DNA from 2 places in the Raoultella sp. genome. Region 2 is predicted to be linked to the other one. Evidence: riboswitches for the same ligand, from Rfam matches in the RefSeq annotation. Region 2 holds a riboswitch; the other holds the start of a gene.
The links. Region 2 has a riboswitch for thiamine pyrophosphate ahead of thiC (phosphomethylpyrimidine synthase ThiC). Riboswitches for the same ligand answer to the same signal wherever they lie in the genome.
Positions count from the first base shown of each region.

Region 1 (7,158 bases), on a different contig from region 2:
GATGACCGAACCGGCGATCGCGCTCATACCCGTGCATTCCAAAACCTCTCATCAGTGTGACCTCATTAACCTGGTGAATAGTTACCTTGTGCTGAGGTAGACGAATGAGCGGCGGAAATATTGCTAAAAAAATGACGAGCAGGCCAAAAACGGCTAAACACTCATCGCTAAACCGACGTCGTAGCCCCGGGTATTATCGCCGAACATATCGCGGCAGTTTTGCACCCACACTGACGAGCTAACGCGCAGATTGACACATTATCTGTCCCGACCAGCCGTCGTCCGCTTTCTCCGGCGATCGTCGCCAGGCAGACGGTTCAGGCGCTTTTTAGCGCCAGCCAGACCGTTCGTCCGCCACAACGCGGATCGTTGACCATGTGCTTCAGCAGTTCAAAACCGTGAGTCTCCAGCAACCGGCGATACGCTGTCGGCGCCAGACTGGCATGATAGAGGTCATGCCCCTCAAACTGCCCGATAGCCTCCCCATCGTGGGTCCCACTGGTAAACATCAGCGGCGCGTGTGGACGGGCATGGGCCGCAAAGCGGGCAAACATCTCGCGCTGGGCGTTGCGGGTCAGATGGAAAAAACTGTCCCACGCCAGCATCGCGTCAAACTGCTGCCCCAGCGCCAGAGTGCGCATATCCGCCACCACCCACTGCTGATGCGCAAAATCCTGGCGGCAGCGGGCAATCATCGCCGGGGAGGAATCGATGCCAGTCACCCGATATCCCTGCCGTATAAAGTACGCCGCCACAGGCGTTCCGTTACCGCAACCGATATCCAGAATATGTCCGCCAGGGCTCACCCGTTCCAGAAACGCATCCAGCCAGGGTTGTTCAAACAAGCGAGTTGAACGCAGTTCCACCCAGCGTTGGGCATGGCGATCATACAGATCGATGATCTCTTCAGCGCATGGATTGTCCTGAGGGGAATATTCCGAGGATTGCATACGTTCTTGCTCCAGGTTTTTAATGTTTTTCGACCAGATGCAGCTTCACTTGATTTCGCCCTTCTTTCTTCGCGGCATACAGCGCTTTATCGACGCGATTAAACAGCTGATCGATCCCTTCACCTTCTTGATGTATGGCGACGCCAATACTGACCGTCACCGTACCGGTGTGCTCTGGGATACGATAACAGCTGACCGCGTAACGAATCGCTTCCGCCATTGCCAGTGCCGTCTCGATGGACGCCCCCGGGAGAAATAATAAAAACTCCTCTCCGCCCCAGCGATAGATCTTGTCCTGAATTTTGGCGGCGGATTCAAGAATTCGGGAAATAGCCACCAGCGCCTCATCGCCTTTTTGGTGTCCGTAGTTGTCATTGATCGCTTTAAAATTATCGACATCAACCAGCAGCAGGCAAAAACCTTCTGAATGAAATAACGAGGAATCAACATTGCGATAGAACTCACGTCGATTAAGTAATCCGGTTAAAGGATCGTGAGTGGCCGCAAATTCAAGTTCTTCCTTCAGATGCACCTCTTCCGTAATGTCATGAATAATACATAGCATCAACCGGGTATTGTTCAGCACCACTGGCCCGGCATAAGTCTGGACATAGCGGACAGAACCATCAGACAAAATATGGGTAAAATTAAGCGGCTTGTGGCCACCGGGCATGCTTGCCACGCTGTGCATAACGGGAAGCACATCCCTTCCCAGGATATTGATTTGCCAGGTATGGCGAGTGCGCATCTCATCGGCCGTATAGTTATAAAACCGCAGCGCGGCGATATTGGCATCAATAATTCGTCCGTCCTGCGCAGGGTCTATCAACAACATCGGGGCGGAGCTGGTCATAAAAAATCGCGAGAAAAAACGATGACTACGCTGTTTGTAATGATGCGCGGGGAGCGCCTTAAACGAGTTATTTTGCTGCAGGATTTTGACCGCTTCGAAAAGAATTAATGTGTCATATTCTTCTGATTTAATCAGGCTGGTTTTACAATAAACCGGAGACGGCCCCTCCGTCGTTTCAATTGTCCATACTTCGAATACTTCAGCTGTATTTTTGAAGTAGTACAGATAATTCTGTAGGGTGCTCTGCGGACAGCTGGAGAGCGTGCCTTTGCGCATTTCATCCAGCGACCTCTCTCCGCTAAGGATTCTGGAGGCCTGATTACAGTAGACGACAGCCTCTTTAAAAGGATGGACCACCCAGACTGGCGTACTTAATAAATCAAAAATCATTAACTCTTTTAATAACATGCATCCCTCCAGCGAACAGGCACCACGTCTCTGAACGCCCCCTCATCGCCACTCTGGTCCAATGGCGTAAGCTAATGAAATGATGTCGAAAGTTCAGATACGAGATGAAGACGCCGCAAGTATAGTTCGTTTTTGATTATCGAAAGTGTAACGGGAAAGCAAAACGGCGCTGTCGCTGACAGAAGCCGGGCTACGTGGTCGGCGTTCACCGTTGCAGAGTATTTTTCAATATGCTTTTCATTCGGCACAAATCACCCGTTAAAAGGCATCGAAAGCTAATTAAGCAGCAGAATTCTGCCGCTGCTGAGTATTGAGCGGTGATGAAAGGTGACAATGTCACATATCCAGGCGCGAAATCGCCCGCAGCCGGGATTGTAATCAAAAAGTGAATGCCGTATAACATGGCGCAACCGAGGGGTGTCCCGTGAGGGCTGAGATGGCGTAAGCCGAACCCTTTGAACCTGATCTGGGTCATGCCAGCGAAGGGACGGGTCGGCAATGTTGCCAGTTTACCGCCATTACCTGTTCATACTTCCGCACACCCGGATCTCCCCGCTATCAGGAGGTCCTGTGATTCTTCCGATCTTTACCCAGGGTATTTATGGTCGTCTGCGCCAGCAGGCGGGATGCGACTGGCAACAGTACGTTGCCCATCCTTTTCTCCGCCAGCTTGCCGAGGGAACCCTGCCAGAACGTGCCTTCCGACGCTACCTGACTCAGGACTACCTGTTCCTGATCCACTTTGCCCGGTGCTACGCCCTGTTGGTCAGCAAACTGCGCACGCTCCCGGAGATGCGCGCCGCGTCTGCTTCAATGAATGCGATTCTTGGCGAACTACCGTTGCACGTCGGCTATTGCGCGGACTGGGGGCTGGACGAAGCGACAATGGCCAGCGAAAGCGAAGCATTGGAAACGGTGAACTACACCCGCTACGTGCTGGATATCGGTCATTCCGGCGATGCGCTCGATCTGCTGGCTGCGCTGATGCCCTGCGTGGCTGGCTATGCAGAAATCGGCCTCGGATTGCTCCACGACCCGGCCACCCGGCTCACCGACAACCCCTATGCATCCTGGATCCGTAACTACGGTGATGCGGGCTATCTCGACGGCGTCACCACGGCAATCGGTCTGCTGGAGAGCGTCTGGCAGCAGCGTGGCGGCGAATCGCGCGTCGCAGAGCTGAGCGCCATCTTCACCACCGCCACCCGCCTGGAAGCCAACTTCTGGCAGATGGGACTGAATGCCGCGGCGGTCGCCCAGTGAAGATTCCGACAATTGAGGTGCGGGAATTAGGTCTGCGCTTCGGCTCGCGGGTCATTTTTGACAGGCTGTCGTTTGATATTCCCGCTGGAGAGTGGGTTTCGCTGCTGGGCGCCAGCGGCGCCGGAAAAACCAGTCTGCTGCGGATTATCGCCGGGCTGGCCGCCCCTACCCACGGTCAGGTTCAGGCCAGCGACGGGCGACCGTTAGGTCATCGTCTGGCCTGGATGGGGCAAAAAGATCTGCTCTATCCGTGGCTGAGCGTGCGCGACAACGTTGCGCTTGGCGCCCGTCTGCGCGGGGAGCGCGTCGATCGCCAGCGGGTCGCGACATTATTAGAGCAGGTGGGGCTCAGCCACTGCGCCGATGACCGTCCGGCCTCGCTCTCCGGCGGCATGCGTCAGCGGGCGGCGCTGGCGCGCACGCTGTATGAAGATCGGCCGATCGTTTTAATGGATGAGCCTTTTTCCGCGCTGGACACCCTTACCCGCACGCGTATCCAGACGCTGGCGGCAGAACTACTGACTCAGCGCACCGTGGTGCTGATCACCCATGACCCGATGGAAGCCTGCCGGCTCAGCCACCGTCTGCTGGTACTCTCGCCGCCGCCCGGTGGCCTTGATGACTCCCATCACCTGGCGGGAACGCCGCCGCGGGCGCCGGACGATCCGGCGCTGCTGATGGGACAAGCCGAGCTGCTACAACAGCTGATGAGGGCCAACGGATGAGAGGGAAACTCTTTCGCGGCGGTGTGGTGTTCTGCGGCCTGCTGATGTTTTGGTGGCTGCTCAGTCGCAGCGGCATCCCCGCGTTTCTGCTGCCGTCGCCCTCGGCGGTGGCTGCCGCCCTATGGGATAACCGCAACTGGCTGGGCTGGCACACGCTGGTCACCTTGAGCGAAATCCTCAGTGGTCTGGCGCTCGGGGTGCTGCTCGGCGTGGTGTTGGCCCTGAGCATGGTGATGTCGCCGCGCCTACAGCGCTGGCTGATGCCGCTGGTGCTGACCAGCCAGGCGATTCCGGTTTTCGCCCTCGCCCCGCTGCTGGTGCTGTGGTTTGGCTTCGGGATGAGCGCCAAAGTGATGATGGCGGTTCTGGTGATTTTCTTTCCGGTGACGTCAGCATTTTTTGACGGCCTGCGACGGGTTAATCACGACTACCTCGATCTGGCTCGTACGATGGGCGCCTCGTCAGGAGCTCAGCTCCGACATGTTCGCTTAATGGCCGCCCTGCCAGCGCTCGGCTCCGGCCTGCGCATGGCCGCTGCCGTGGCACCGATCGGCGCGATCATCGGTGAATGGGTCGGGTCCGCCGAAGGACTGGGCTATGTGATGCTCAATGCGAATGCGCGCATGCAAACCGATGTTTGCTTTGCGGCGCTGTTTATTTTAGTGCTGCTGACCATTCTGCTATGGCTGGCAGTGGATACTCTATTACACCGGCTGATCAACTGGATGCCGGAATAAGGAATCATCATGCGTAAACCCGTTTTCACCGCAGCCGCATTAACCGCGCTTCTCAGTGGACAGGCGATGGCCAACGAGAAGCTGACCCTGGTGCTGGACTGGTACATTAACCCGGACCATGCGCCGATTATGGTGGCGGAACAAATTGGCGCCTTTAAAGCACAAGGACTGGACGTTAAGATCGTACCGCCGTCGGACCCGGCCCTGCCGCCGCGTCTGGTGGCAGCCGGCCAGGCAGATCTGGCTATCACCTATCAGCCGCAGGTGCACTTTTTCGCTGATGAGGGTCTGCCGCTGGTGCGGGTCGGTACATTGATTAACTCGCCGTTGAACACGGTCATCGCCCTGGATAAAAGCATCAAAACTCCCGCTGACCTGAAAGGGAAAAAAGTCGGCTATTCGGTAAGTGGTATTGAGCAGGCTACGCTGGCGACGATGGCGCAACATGCCCATATCGATCCACAAAGTATCAAGCTGATTAACGTCAATTTCCAGCTGACCAGCGCCCTGCTGGCCGGTCAGGTTGATGCGGTGATTGGTGGCTATCGTAATATTGAAGCGCTGGAGCTCAAGCTGCAGGGTAAAAAACCGCAGGTAATGAACGTCGAAGATTTCGGCGTTCCGGCTTACGACGAATTGGTGATTGTCGCCCGGCGCGATGAAATTCATGCGGCCAAAATCAAAAAATTCCTCGTCGCGCTGCAGGAAGGAGTGGCCTATCTGCGTGCCCATCCGCAGGAAACCTGGCAAGCTTTTGCCGCCGCCCATCCGGAGCTGAATACCGATCTGAACAAGCAGGCCTGGCAACAGACGGCGTCCCTGTTTGCAGGCAATCCGGCGGCACTGGATAAGGCCCGCTACGAAACCTATGAACAGTTTTTATATAACAACAAGTTGGTTAAAAAAATCACACCGTTAACCCATTATGCGGTCGAACTGGATTGAGTCACCATACTGCTGACGGATGAATTTCCGTCAGCTCATTTAGCGAAGCGCTAATAAACCCCAGCGCTTTCCCTCACTAAGAATTACACTTTTAATGGTTTTATAACACTTATAATAAATGATATAAATCAATGCGTTAACATTGTTTTACGCTATGTAAAAATAACGTAAAAATACCTCAATAAATAAAACATTGAATGACGATTTAAAAAGCCATATATTGTGCGCGCTTTATGAATGGCGATTCATTTTGTTAAACCAATTATTCAACCAGTGTTCAACCGTAACGCTGGTTGTGGGAGTGATATGATGACGGATAAAGTCCGTATTGATACTTTAAGTGCAGATTTATTGGACGCTAACAACGAAACCTTTTTGGCCCGTCAGGCTGAATTCGAATCGAACGTCAGGAGTTACCCGCGCAAGCTGCCGCTGGCTATCGCCAAAGCGGAAGGCGTGTGGTTAACCGATGCGGATAACAAACAGTATCTGGATTGCCTCGCCGGTGCTGGTACCCTCGCTCTTGGCCACAACCACCCTGATGTGCTGCAAAGCATCCAAAGTGTCATTACCAGCGGCTTGCCGTTACATACGCTCGATCTGACGACTCCGTTAAAAGATCGTTTTTCCGAATACCTGCTCTCATTACTGCCGGGAGAAGGTAAAGAATACTGCCTGCAGTTTACCGGCCCGTCTGGCGCCGACGCCGTCGAAGCGGCCCTGAAGCTGGCGAAAAAATACACCGGCCGTTCTTCAATCATTAGCTTCTCCGGCGGCTACCACGGTATGACCCACGGCGCGCTGTCGGTAACCGGCAACCTGTCACCGAAAGAAGCCCTCAACGGCATGATGCCGGAAGTGCAGTTTATGCCGTATCCGCATCAGTACCGCTGCCCGCTGGGTATCGGTGGCGAAGCGGGCGTGAAAGCGCTGACTTACTACTTTGAAAACCTGATCAACGACGTGGAAAGCGGCGTGCGTAAACCGGCTGCGGTGATCCTGGAAGCCGTTCAGGGTGAAGGCGGTGTGAACCCGGCTCCGGTTGAGTGGCTGCAGCGCATCCGCAAAGTGACTCAGGAACACGGCATTCTGCTGATCATCGACGAAGTTCAGGCTGGCTTTGCCCGTACCGGTAAGCTGTTTGCCTTCGAACACGCCGGCATCGAGCCAGACATCATCGTGATGTCAAAAGCCGTCGGCGGCGGTCTGCCGCTGGCCGTTCTGGGTATCAAGAAGCAGTTTGACGCCTGGGAACCGGGCCACCATACCGGTACCTT
Region 1 covers NZ_JBCNNS010000072.1:15,475-22,632, reverse strand. Annotated here, with positions in the region: gene ACZAHD_RS13880 (hypothetical protein) at 1-52, opposite strand, end outside; gene ACZAHD_RS13875 (class I SAM-dependent DNA methyltransferase) at 318-950, opposite strand; gene ACZAHD_RS13870 (GGDEF domain-containing protein) at 970-2,211, opposite strand; TPP riboswitch at 2,615-2,716, shown strand; gene ACZAHD_RS13865 (TenA family protein) at 2,782-3,474, shown strand; gene ACZAHD_RS13860 (ABC transporter ATP-binding protein) at 3,471-4,199, shown strand; gene ACZAHD_RS13855 (ABC transporter permease) at 4,196-4,936, shown strand; gene ACZAHD_RS13850 (ABC transporter substrate-binding protein) at 4,946-5,881, shown strand; gene ACZAHD_RS13845 (diaminobutyrate--2-oxoglutarate transaminase) at 6,188-7,158, shown strand, end outside.
Region 1: linked by a shared signal. The riboswitch ahead of ACZAHD_RS13865 (TenA family protein) and the one ahead of thiC (phosphomethylpyrimidine synthase ThiC) in region 2 are both predicted to bind thiamine pyrophosphate.

Region 2 (7,158 bases):
GGCAGGCGGTAGCCCTTGATGCAGCGCTGAACCCATGCCAGCGCACTATCGAGAGCCACCCGGTGACCGGTGCTGACAAACAGCGGGTTGCAGCGCGCTTTGCTGCGCCAGACCCACGCCAACTGCTCGTTTTTGTCCATCAGCGGCGCCAGCCCCCCCGACTCATCGTCCGGCAGCGTAAACTGACCGCACAGACGCTTTTTGGCCACCCCGATGGTCGGGACATCCACCAGCAGGCCAAAATGGCTGGCGACGCCCAGACGACGGGGATGGGAAATCCCGTGGCCATCGACAAAAAGCAGATCCGGTTTTTGTGCAAGCTGCTGCCACGCCGCTAGCAGCGCGGGTGTTTCACGAAAGGAGAGAAAACCGGGGATATACGGCATGGTGGTAGCCACTCGCGCCACCTGATACTCAACCAGTTCCAGAGAGGGATAAGCGAGCAGCACAATAGCCGCCCGCGTCACGTCACCTTCTTGCTCGAAGCCAACGTCCGCACCGCCGATCAGCCGGGGAGGATCGCGATCCAGTCGATCCGCACGAATGACCGACGCGGCCAGCTCTTGCTGCCGCTCGCGTAGCGACGCCAGATCCATATTCGCTCCTTAACGATGGTATTGCGCCGACAACCGGTGCACCGCTTCCACAAATACGCCCGCGTGTTCAGGGTTCACATCCTGATGGATGCCATGGCCCAGGTTGAAGACATGACCCTCTCCCTGACCAAAGCCAGCCAGTATGGTCGCGACTTCCTCTTCAATGCGGCCAGCAGGCGCATAGAGCATCGAGGGATCCATATTGCCCTGCAACGCCACTTTGTGGCCCACGCGACGGCGAGCGTCGGCGATATCGGTGGTCCAGTCGAGACCCAGCGCATCGCAGCCGGTTTCGGCCATTGCTTCGAGCCACTGTCCGCCGCCTTTGGTGAATAAGGTCACCGGGACGCGACGGCCTTCATTTTCACGCAGCAGGCCATCAACGATTTTGTGCATGTAATATAGTGAGAACTGCTGATAATCGCGGCCAGTCAGCACGCCACCCCAGGTATCGAAAATCATCACCGACTGGGCACCCGCTTTGATTTGAGCGTTCAGGTACAGCGTGACGCTTTTGGCCAGCTTTTCGAGCAGCGCATGCAGCGCCTGCGGGTCGGCATACATCATTTTCTTGATCACGGTGAAGGCCTTGCTGCTCCCCCCTTCAACCATATAGGTCGCCAGCGTCCACGGGCTACCGGAGAAGCCAATCAGTGGAACCTCGCCTTTTAGTTCGCGGCGAATCGTCCGCACGGCATTCATCACGTAGCCGAGCTCATCTTCCGGATCGGGCACCGGCAGTTTGTCGACATCGGCCTTGCAGGTAATCGTCGAGGTGAAACGGGGGCCTTCACCAGTTTCGAAATAGAGCCCCAGCCCCATGGCGTCCGGGATGGTCAAAATGTCCGAGAAGAGGATCGCCGCGTCCAGCGCATAGCGGCGCATCGGCTGCAATGTGACTTCGCAGGCCAGCTCGGCGTTTTTACACAGCGACATAAAGTCGCCCGCCTGGGCGCGAGTGGCTTTGTACTCCGGTAAATAGCGGCCCGCCTGGCGCATCATCCACACCGGGGTCACATCAACGGGTTGGCGCAGCAGCGCACGCAGATAACGATCGTTCTTCAGTTCGGTCATTTTGCAGTTCCTTAAGCGTCAGGCCGTTATTGTATCACGTCATTCCTCGTCAGCCCGACACATTGCCACAGTGTCTTCTATCAGACGGCGCGCTACCGTACCCGGCGGCGGCAGCAGCGGTAAATCGTCATAGCGATACCAGCCAGCCTGCAGCAGCTCTTTCTTGTCGATCACAATGTCGCCGCTATCATATTCCGCCATAAATGCGGTCATTAGCGACTGCGGGAACGGCCATGGCTGGGAGGTCACATAGCGCAGATTTTTCACCTTCAGACCGCACTCTTCCATCACCTCACGGGCAACCGCCTCCTCAAGGGTCTCCCCCACTTCGACAAATCCAGCCAGCACCGTATGTACGCCATTACGATGGCGGGTGTGCTGTGCCAGCAAGATCGAGTCGTCCCGGCGAATCGCCACGATCATGCAGGGTGCGATTTGCGGGTAATAACGCTCGCGGCAGTGGTTGCAGAGCATCGCCCATTCGGTTTTGCTGGGATGCATAGGATGCCCGCAGTAACCGCAAAATTGATGCGAGCGGTAAAATTCGGCGAGCTGAACCCCGCGTCCCGCCAGCTGAAACAGTCCCGGATCCTGATCCAATAACTGCCGCAACGATCCCATATCATGCCGACGATCCTGGCGCACCATCCATACCGCGTCGCCTTGCCATTCGCCAATATGCAGCGCGTGCTGGCCGACAAGATTGAAATTTACCGCTTCGCCATGTGGTAATTCCCCATCGGGTAACCATAATTTTTGTTCGTGACTGACGATCCACCAGCCGCGATCTAATTTTTCAATAATACGATCCATATCTATTGCACTACCTTCGTTTTACTGGCACTTTTAACATTATATTTACATTTTGGTGAGCAACGTTATTTTCTTAATCTTGCGGAGTCAACCATGTTAAACCAGCTGGAAAACCTGACGAAACGTGTTGGAGGCAGTAATGAACTGGTCGATCGCTGGCTGCATGTACGTAAGCATTTGCTCGTCGCTTACTACAAGCTGGTTGGCCTGAAACCGGCAAAAGAATCCTTTATGCGGCTTAACGAAAAGGCGCTGGATAACTTTTGCCAAAGCCTGGTGGATTATCTCTCCTCCGGCCATTTTAGTATTTATGAACGTATTCTTGGCGAAATGGAAGGTGATACGCCGCTTTTGGCGGCCACCAGGCTCTATCCGCAGCTGGAAGCCAATACCCAGCAAATTATGGATGACTACGACTCCTGCCTCGAAAACGCCATCGATCACGATAATTATCTTGAGTTCCAGCAGGCTCTGTCCGATATCGGCGAAGCGCTGGAAGCCCGCTTTGCGCTGGAAGATAAGCTGATAGCCCTCGCCATTTCGTGCAACCTGCAAGACAACGTCAGCGACAATATCGCGCCGACGGCTTGAGTTGTGAATCGTTAGCGAGTAATTTACAGACATTCTCCCTCTACGGAGGGAGTTGTTATCTTGTCGGAGTGCCCATTTTCCACACTGGAAAAGGCTGAGACCGTTAATTCGGGATCCGCGGAACCTGATCAGGTTAATACCTGCGAAGGGAACAAGAGTAAACTGCGTTTAGCATCTGCCTCTTCATGGCCGATCGCATCTGTTACTCCATCCGTCGTCTGGCAAGCCATATCCTGTTTAACTGGAATGAGCTATGTCTACAACATCACTTACGCGTCGAGAGCAACGCGAACGCGCCCAGCGCTTTATCGACACCCTGGAAGGCACCGCATTTCCCAATTCGCAGCGCATCTATATCCGCGGTTCGCAGGAAGATATTCGCGTGCCGATGCGCGAAATTCAGCTTAGCCCGACGCTTATCGGCGGCAGCAAAGACCATCCTCAGTATGAAGCAAACGAAGCCATCCCGGTCTACGACACGTCCGGCCCCTATGGCGATCCGCACATCGCGATAAACGTTCAGCAGGGTCTGGCGAAACTGCGTCAACCGTGGATTGATGCGCGTCGCGACTGCGAAACGCTTAGCGATCGCAGCTCAGCCTATACCAGAGAGCGGCTGGCGGATGATAGTCTTAACGCGCTGCGCTTTTCCGGTCTGCTTACGCCCAGGCGCGCCATCGTCGGGAAATGCGTGACGCAGCTGCACTATGCCCGTCAGGGGATTGTCACCCCTGAGATGGAATTCATCGCCATTCGCGAAAATATGGGTCGCGAACGCATTCGTGGCGAAGTGCTGCGCCACCAACATCCGGGCGAAGGTTTTGGCGCTCGCCTGCCGGAGAATATCTCCGCGGAGTTCGTCCGGGATGAAGTCGCCGCCGGCCGCGCGATCATTCCAGCCAATATCAACCATCCTGAGTCGGAACCGATGATTATCGGCCGTAATTTTCTGGTGAAGGTCAACGCCAACATCGGTAACTCGGCGGTTACCTCTTCCATTGAAGAGGAGGTGGAAAAACTGGTGTGGTCGACGCGCTGGGGCGCTGACACGGTCATGGATTTGTCCACCGGGCGTTATATTCACGAAACCCGCGAGTGGATCCTGCGCAATAGCCCGGTCCCTATCGGTACCGTCCCCATCTACCAGGCGCTGGAGAAGGTGAACGGTATCGCCGAAAACCTCACCTGGGAAGCCTTCCGCGACACGCTGCTGGAGCAGGCAGAGCAAGGCGTTGACTATTTCACCATCCATGCCGGCGTCCTGCTGCGCTACGTGCCGATGACCGCCGGACGGCTGACCGGCATCGTCTCCCGCGGCGGGTCGATCATGGCGAAATGGTGCCTTTCCCATCATCAGGAGAATTTCCTGTATCAGCATTTCCGTGAAATCTGCGCAATCTGCGCCGCCTATGATGTCTCGCTCTCCTTAGGCGATGGCCTGCGCCCGGGTTCGATTCAGGATGCCAACGACGAAGCCCAGTTTGCCGAACTGCATACCCTGGGCGAGCTAACCAAAATCGCCTGGGAATATGATGTACAGGTCATGATTGAAGGACCGGGCCACGTCCCCATGCAGATGATCCGCCGCAATATGACCGAAGAGCTGACCCACTGCCACGAAGCACCGTTCTACACTCTTGGGCCATTAACCACCGATATCGCTCCCGGCTATGACCACTTCACCTCCGGTATCGGCGCGGCGATGATCGGCTGGTTCGGCTGCGCGATGCTCTGCTACGTCACACCGAAAGAGCATCTCGGCCTGCCCAATAAAGAGGACGTGAAACAGGGATTGATCACCTACAAAATCGCCGCGCATGCCGCAGACCTCGCCAAAGGGCACCCTGGGGCACAGATCCGCGATAACGCCATGTCCAAAGCGCGGTTTGAATTCCGCTGGGAAGACCAGTTTAACCTCGCGCTCGACCCGTTCACCGCCCGCGCCTATCACGATGAAACGCTGCCGCAGGAGTCCGGCAAAGTCGCCCATTTCTGCTCCATGTGCGGGCCTAAATTCTGTTCAATGAAAATCACCCAGGAAGTCCGCGATTATGCCGCCCGACAGCATATCGAAGCCGGTATGGCCGACAAATCCCAGGACTTCCGCGCTCTTGGCGGTGAGATCTATTTACGTAAGGAGCAAGCCTGATGTATCAACCCGATTTTCCATCCGTCCCTTTCCGCTTAGGACTCTACCCGGTCGTCGATAGCGTAGAGTGGATTGAACGTTTGCTGACTGCGGGCGTTCGTACTATTCAACTGCGCATCAAAGATAAACGCGACAGCGAAGTGGAAGACGATGTGGTCGCCGCCATTGCTCTGGGACGCCAACACGATGCGCGACTGTTTATTAATGATTACTGGCGGTTGGCCATCAAACATCAGGCTTATGGCGTGCATTTAGGCCAGGAAGATCTGGAAACCACAGACCTCAGCGCAATCCGCAACGCCGGCCTGCGTCTTGGTGTCTCGACCCATGACGATATGGAGATCGACGTTGCGCTGGCCGCACGCCCTTCCTACATCGCTCTGGGCCACGTTTTCCCCACGCAAACCAAACAGATGCCTTCCGCTCCTCAGGGGCTGGAACAGCTTGCCCGCCATATCCAGCGCCTGGAGGATTACCCGACGGTGGCGATCGGCGGCATCAGTCTGGCACGGGCGCCGGCGGTACTGGAAACCGGCGTTGGCAGTATTGCGATCGTCAGTGCGATTACCCAAGCGGCAGACTGGCAGCAGGCCACCGCGCAGCTACTGACGATCGCGGGAGCTGGCGATGAATGACAGCGATTTTATGCGCTATAGCCGCCAGTTGCTGCTGGAAGATATCGCCATTGAAGGCCAGCAAAAGCTGCTGGCCAGCCGGGTATTGATCGTCGGTCTCGGTGGGCTGGGTTCGCCTGCGGCGCTCTATCTGGCCGGCGCCGGCGTCGGCACGCTGGTGCTGACCGATGACGACGACGTGCACATCAGCAACCTACAGCGGCAAATTCTGTTCACCAGCGATGATATCGCTCAGCCCAAAACCACGGTCGCCAGAGCAAAGCTGGCTCGTCTCAACCCGCACATTGAACTGATTGCGCTGAGGCAGCGGTTAGGCGGAAAGGCCCTGCTGGATGAAGTGGCGAAGGCCGATGTGGTACTGGATTGCACCGATAACATGGTGACTCGCCAGGCGATCAATGCCGCCTGCGTCATGCTTAAGACCCCGCTGATTACCGCCAGCGCCGTCGGACTGGGGGGCCAGTTAATGGTACTGACGCCACCGTGGGAACAGGGCTGCTACCGCTGCCTGTGGCCGGATGATAGCGAGCCCGAACGCAACTGCCGTACGGCGGGCATCATCGGCCCGGTGGTTGGCATGATGGGCACCCTGCAGGCGCTGGAAGCAATCAAGCTGCTCAGCGGTATGGCGACGCCGCGTAATACTCTGTGTTTGTTCGACGCTCGCACCAGCAGCTGGCGTACTCTCGCGCTACAGCGGGCGCAGGGCTGTCCGGTATGCGGAGGGCAGCATGCAGGTATGGTTTAACGATGAACCGTTGCAGTGTGCCGAAGCGATCTCCGTCGCCGCTCTGCTCACTCAACTGGAACAGCATCAGCCAGGCGTCGCGCTGGCGCTCAATCAACACATTCTCCCGCGCGAGCGGTGGGAAAAACATCTTTTGCAGGAAGGCGACCAAATCCTGCTTTTTCAGGTTATCGCTGGAGGCTGACATGTTACGTATTGCGGATAAAACGTTTGAATCCCATCTTTTCACCGGCACAGGTAAATTCGCCGCCCCCGACGTCATGGTGGAGGCTATCCGCGCCTCCGGCAGTCAGTTGGTGACGCTGGCGATGAAGCGTGTCGATCTCCGTCAGCATAATGACGCAATTCTCGCGCCGCTGCTGGCGGCGGGTGTAAGCCTGTTGCCCAATACCTCCGGGGCCAAAACGGCAGAAGAAGCCGTCTTTGCCGCTCGCCTGGCGCGGGAGGCGCTGGGGACCCACTGGCTGAAGCTGGAAATCCACCCGGACGCGCGCTGGCTGCTCCCCGATCCGATTGAAACGCTGAAAGCGGCAGACATTCTGGTACGGGAAG
Region 2 covers NZ_JBCNNS010000079.1:5,973-13,130, reverse strand. Annotated here, with positions in the region: gene nfi (deoxyribonuclease V) at 1-596, opposite strand, end outside; gene hemE (uroporphyrinogen decarboxylase) at 606-1,670, opposite strand; gene nudC (NAD(+) diphosphatase) at 1,710-2,483, opposite strand; gene rsd (sigma D regulator) at 2,577-3,074, shown strand; TPP riboswitch at 3,129-3,242, shown strand; gene thiC (phosphomethylpyrimidine synthase ThiC) at 3,328-5,223, shown strand; gene thiE (thiamine phosphate synthase) at 5,223-5,858, shown strand; gene ACZAHD_RS14595 (HesA/MoeB/ThiF family protein) at 5,851-6,606, shown strand; gene thiS (sulfur carrier protein ThiS) at 6,590-6,790, shown strand; gene thiG (thiazole synthase) at 6,792-7,158, shown strand, end outside.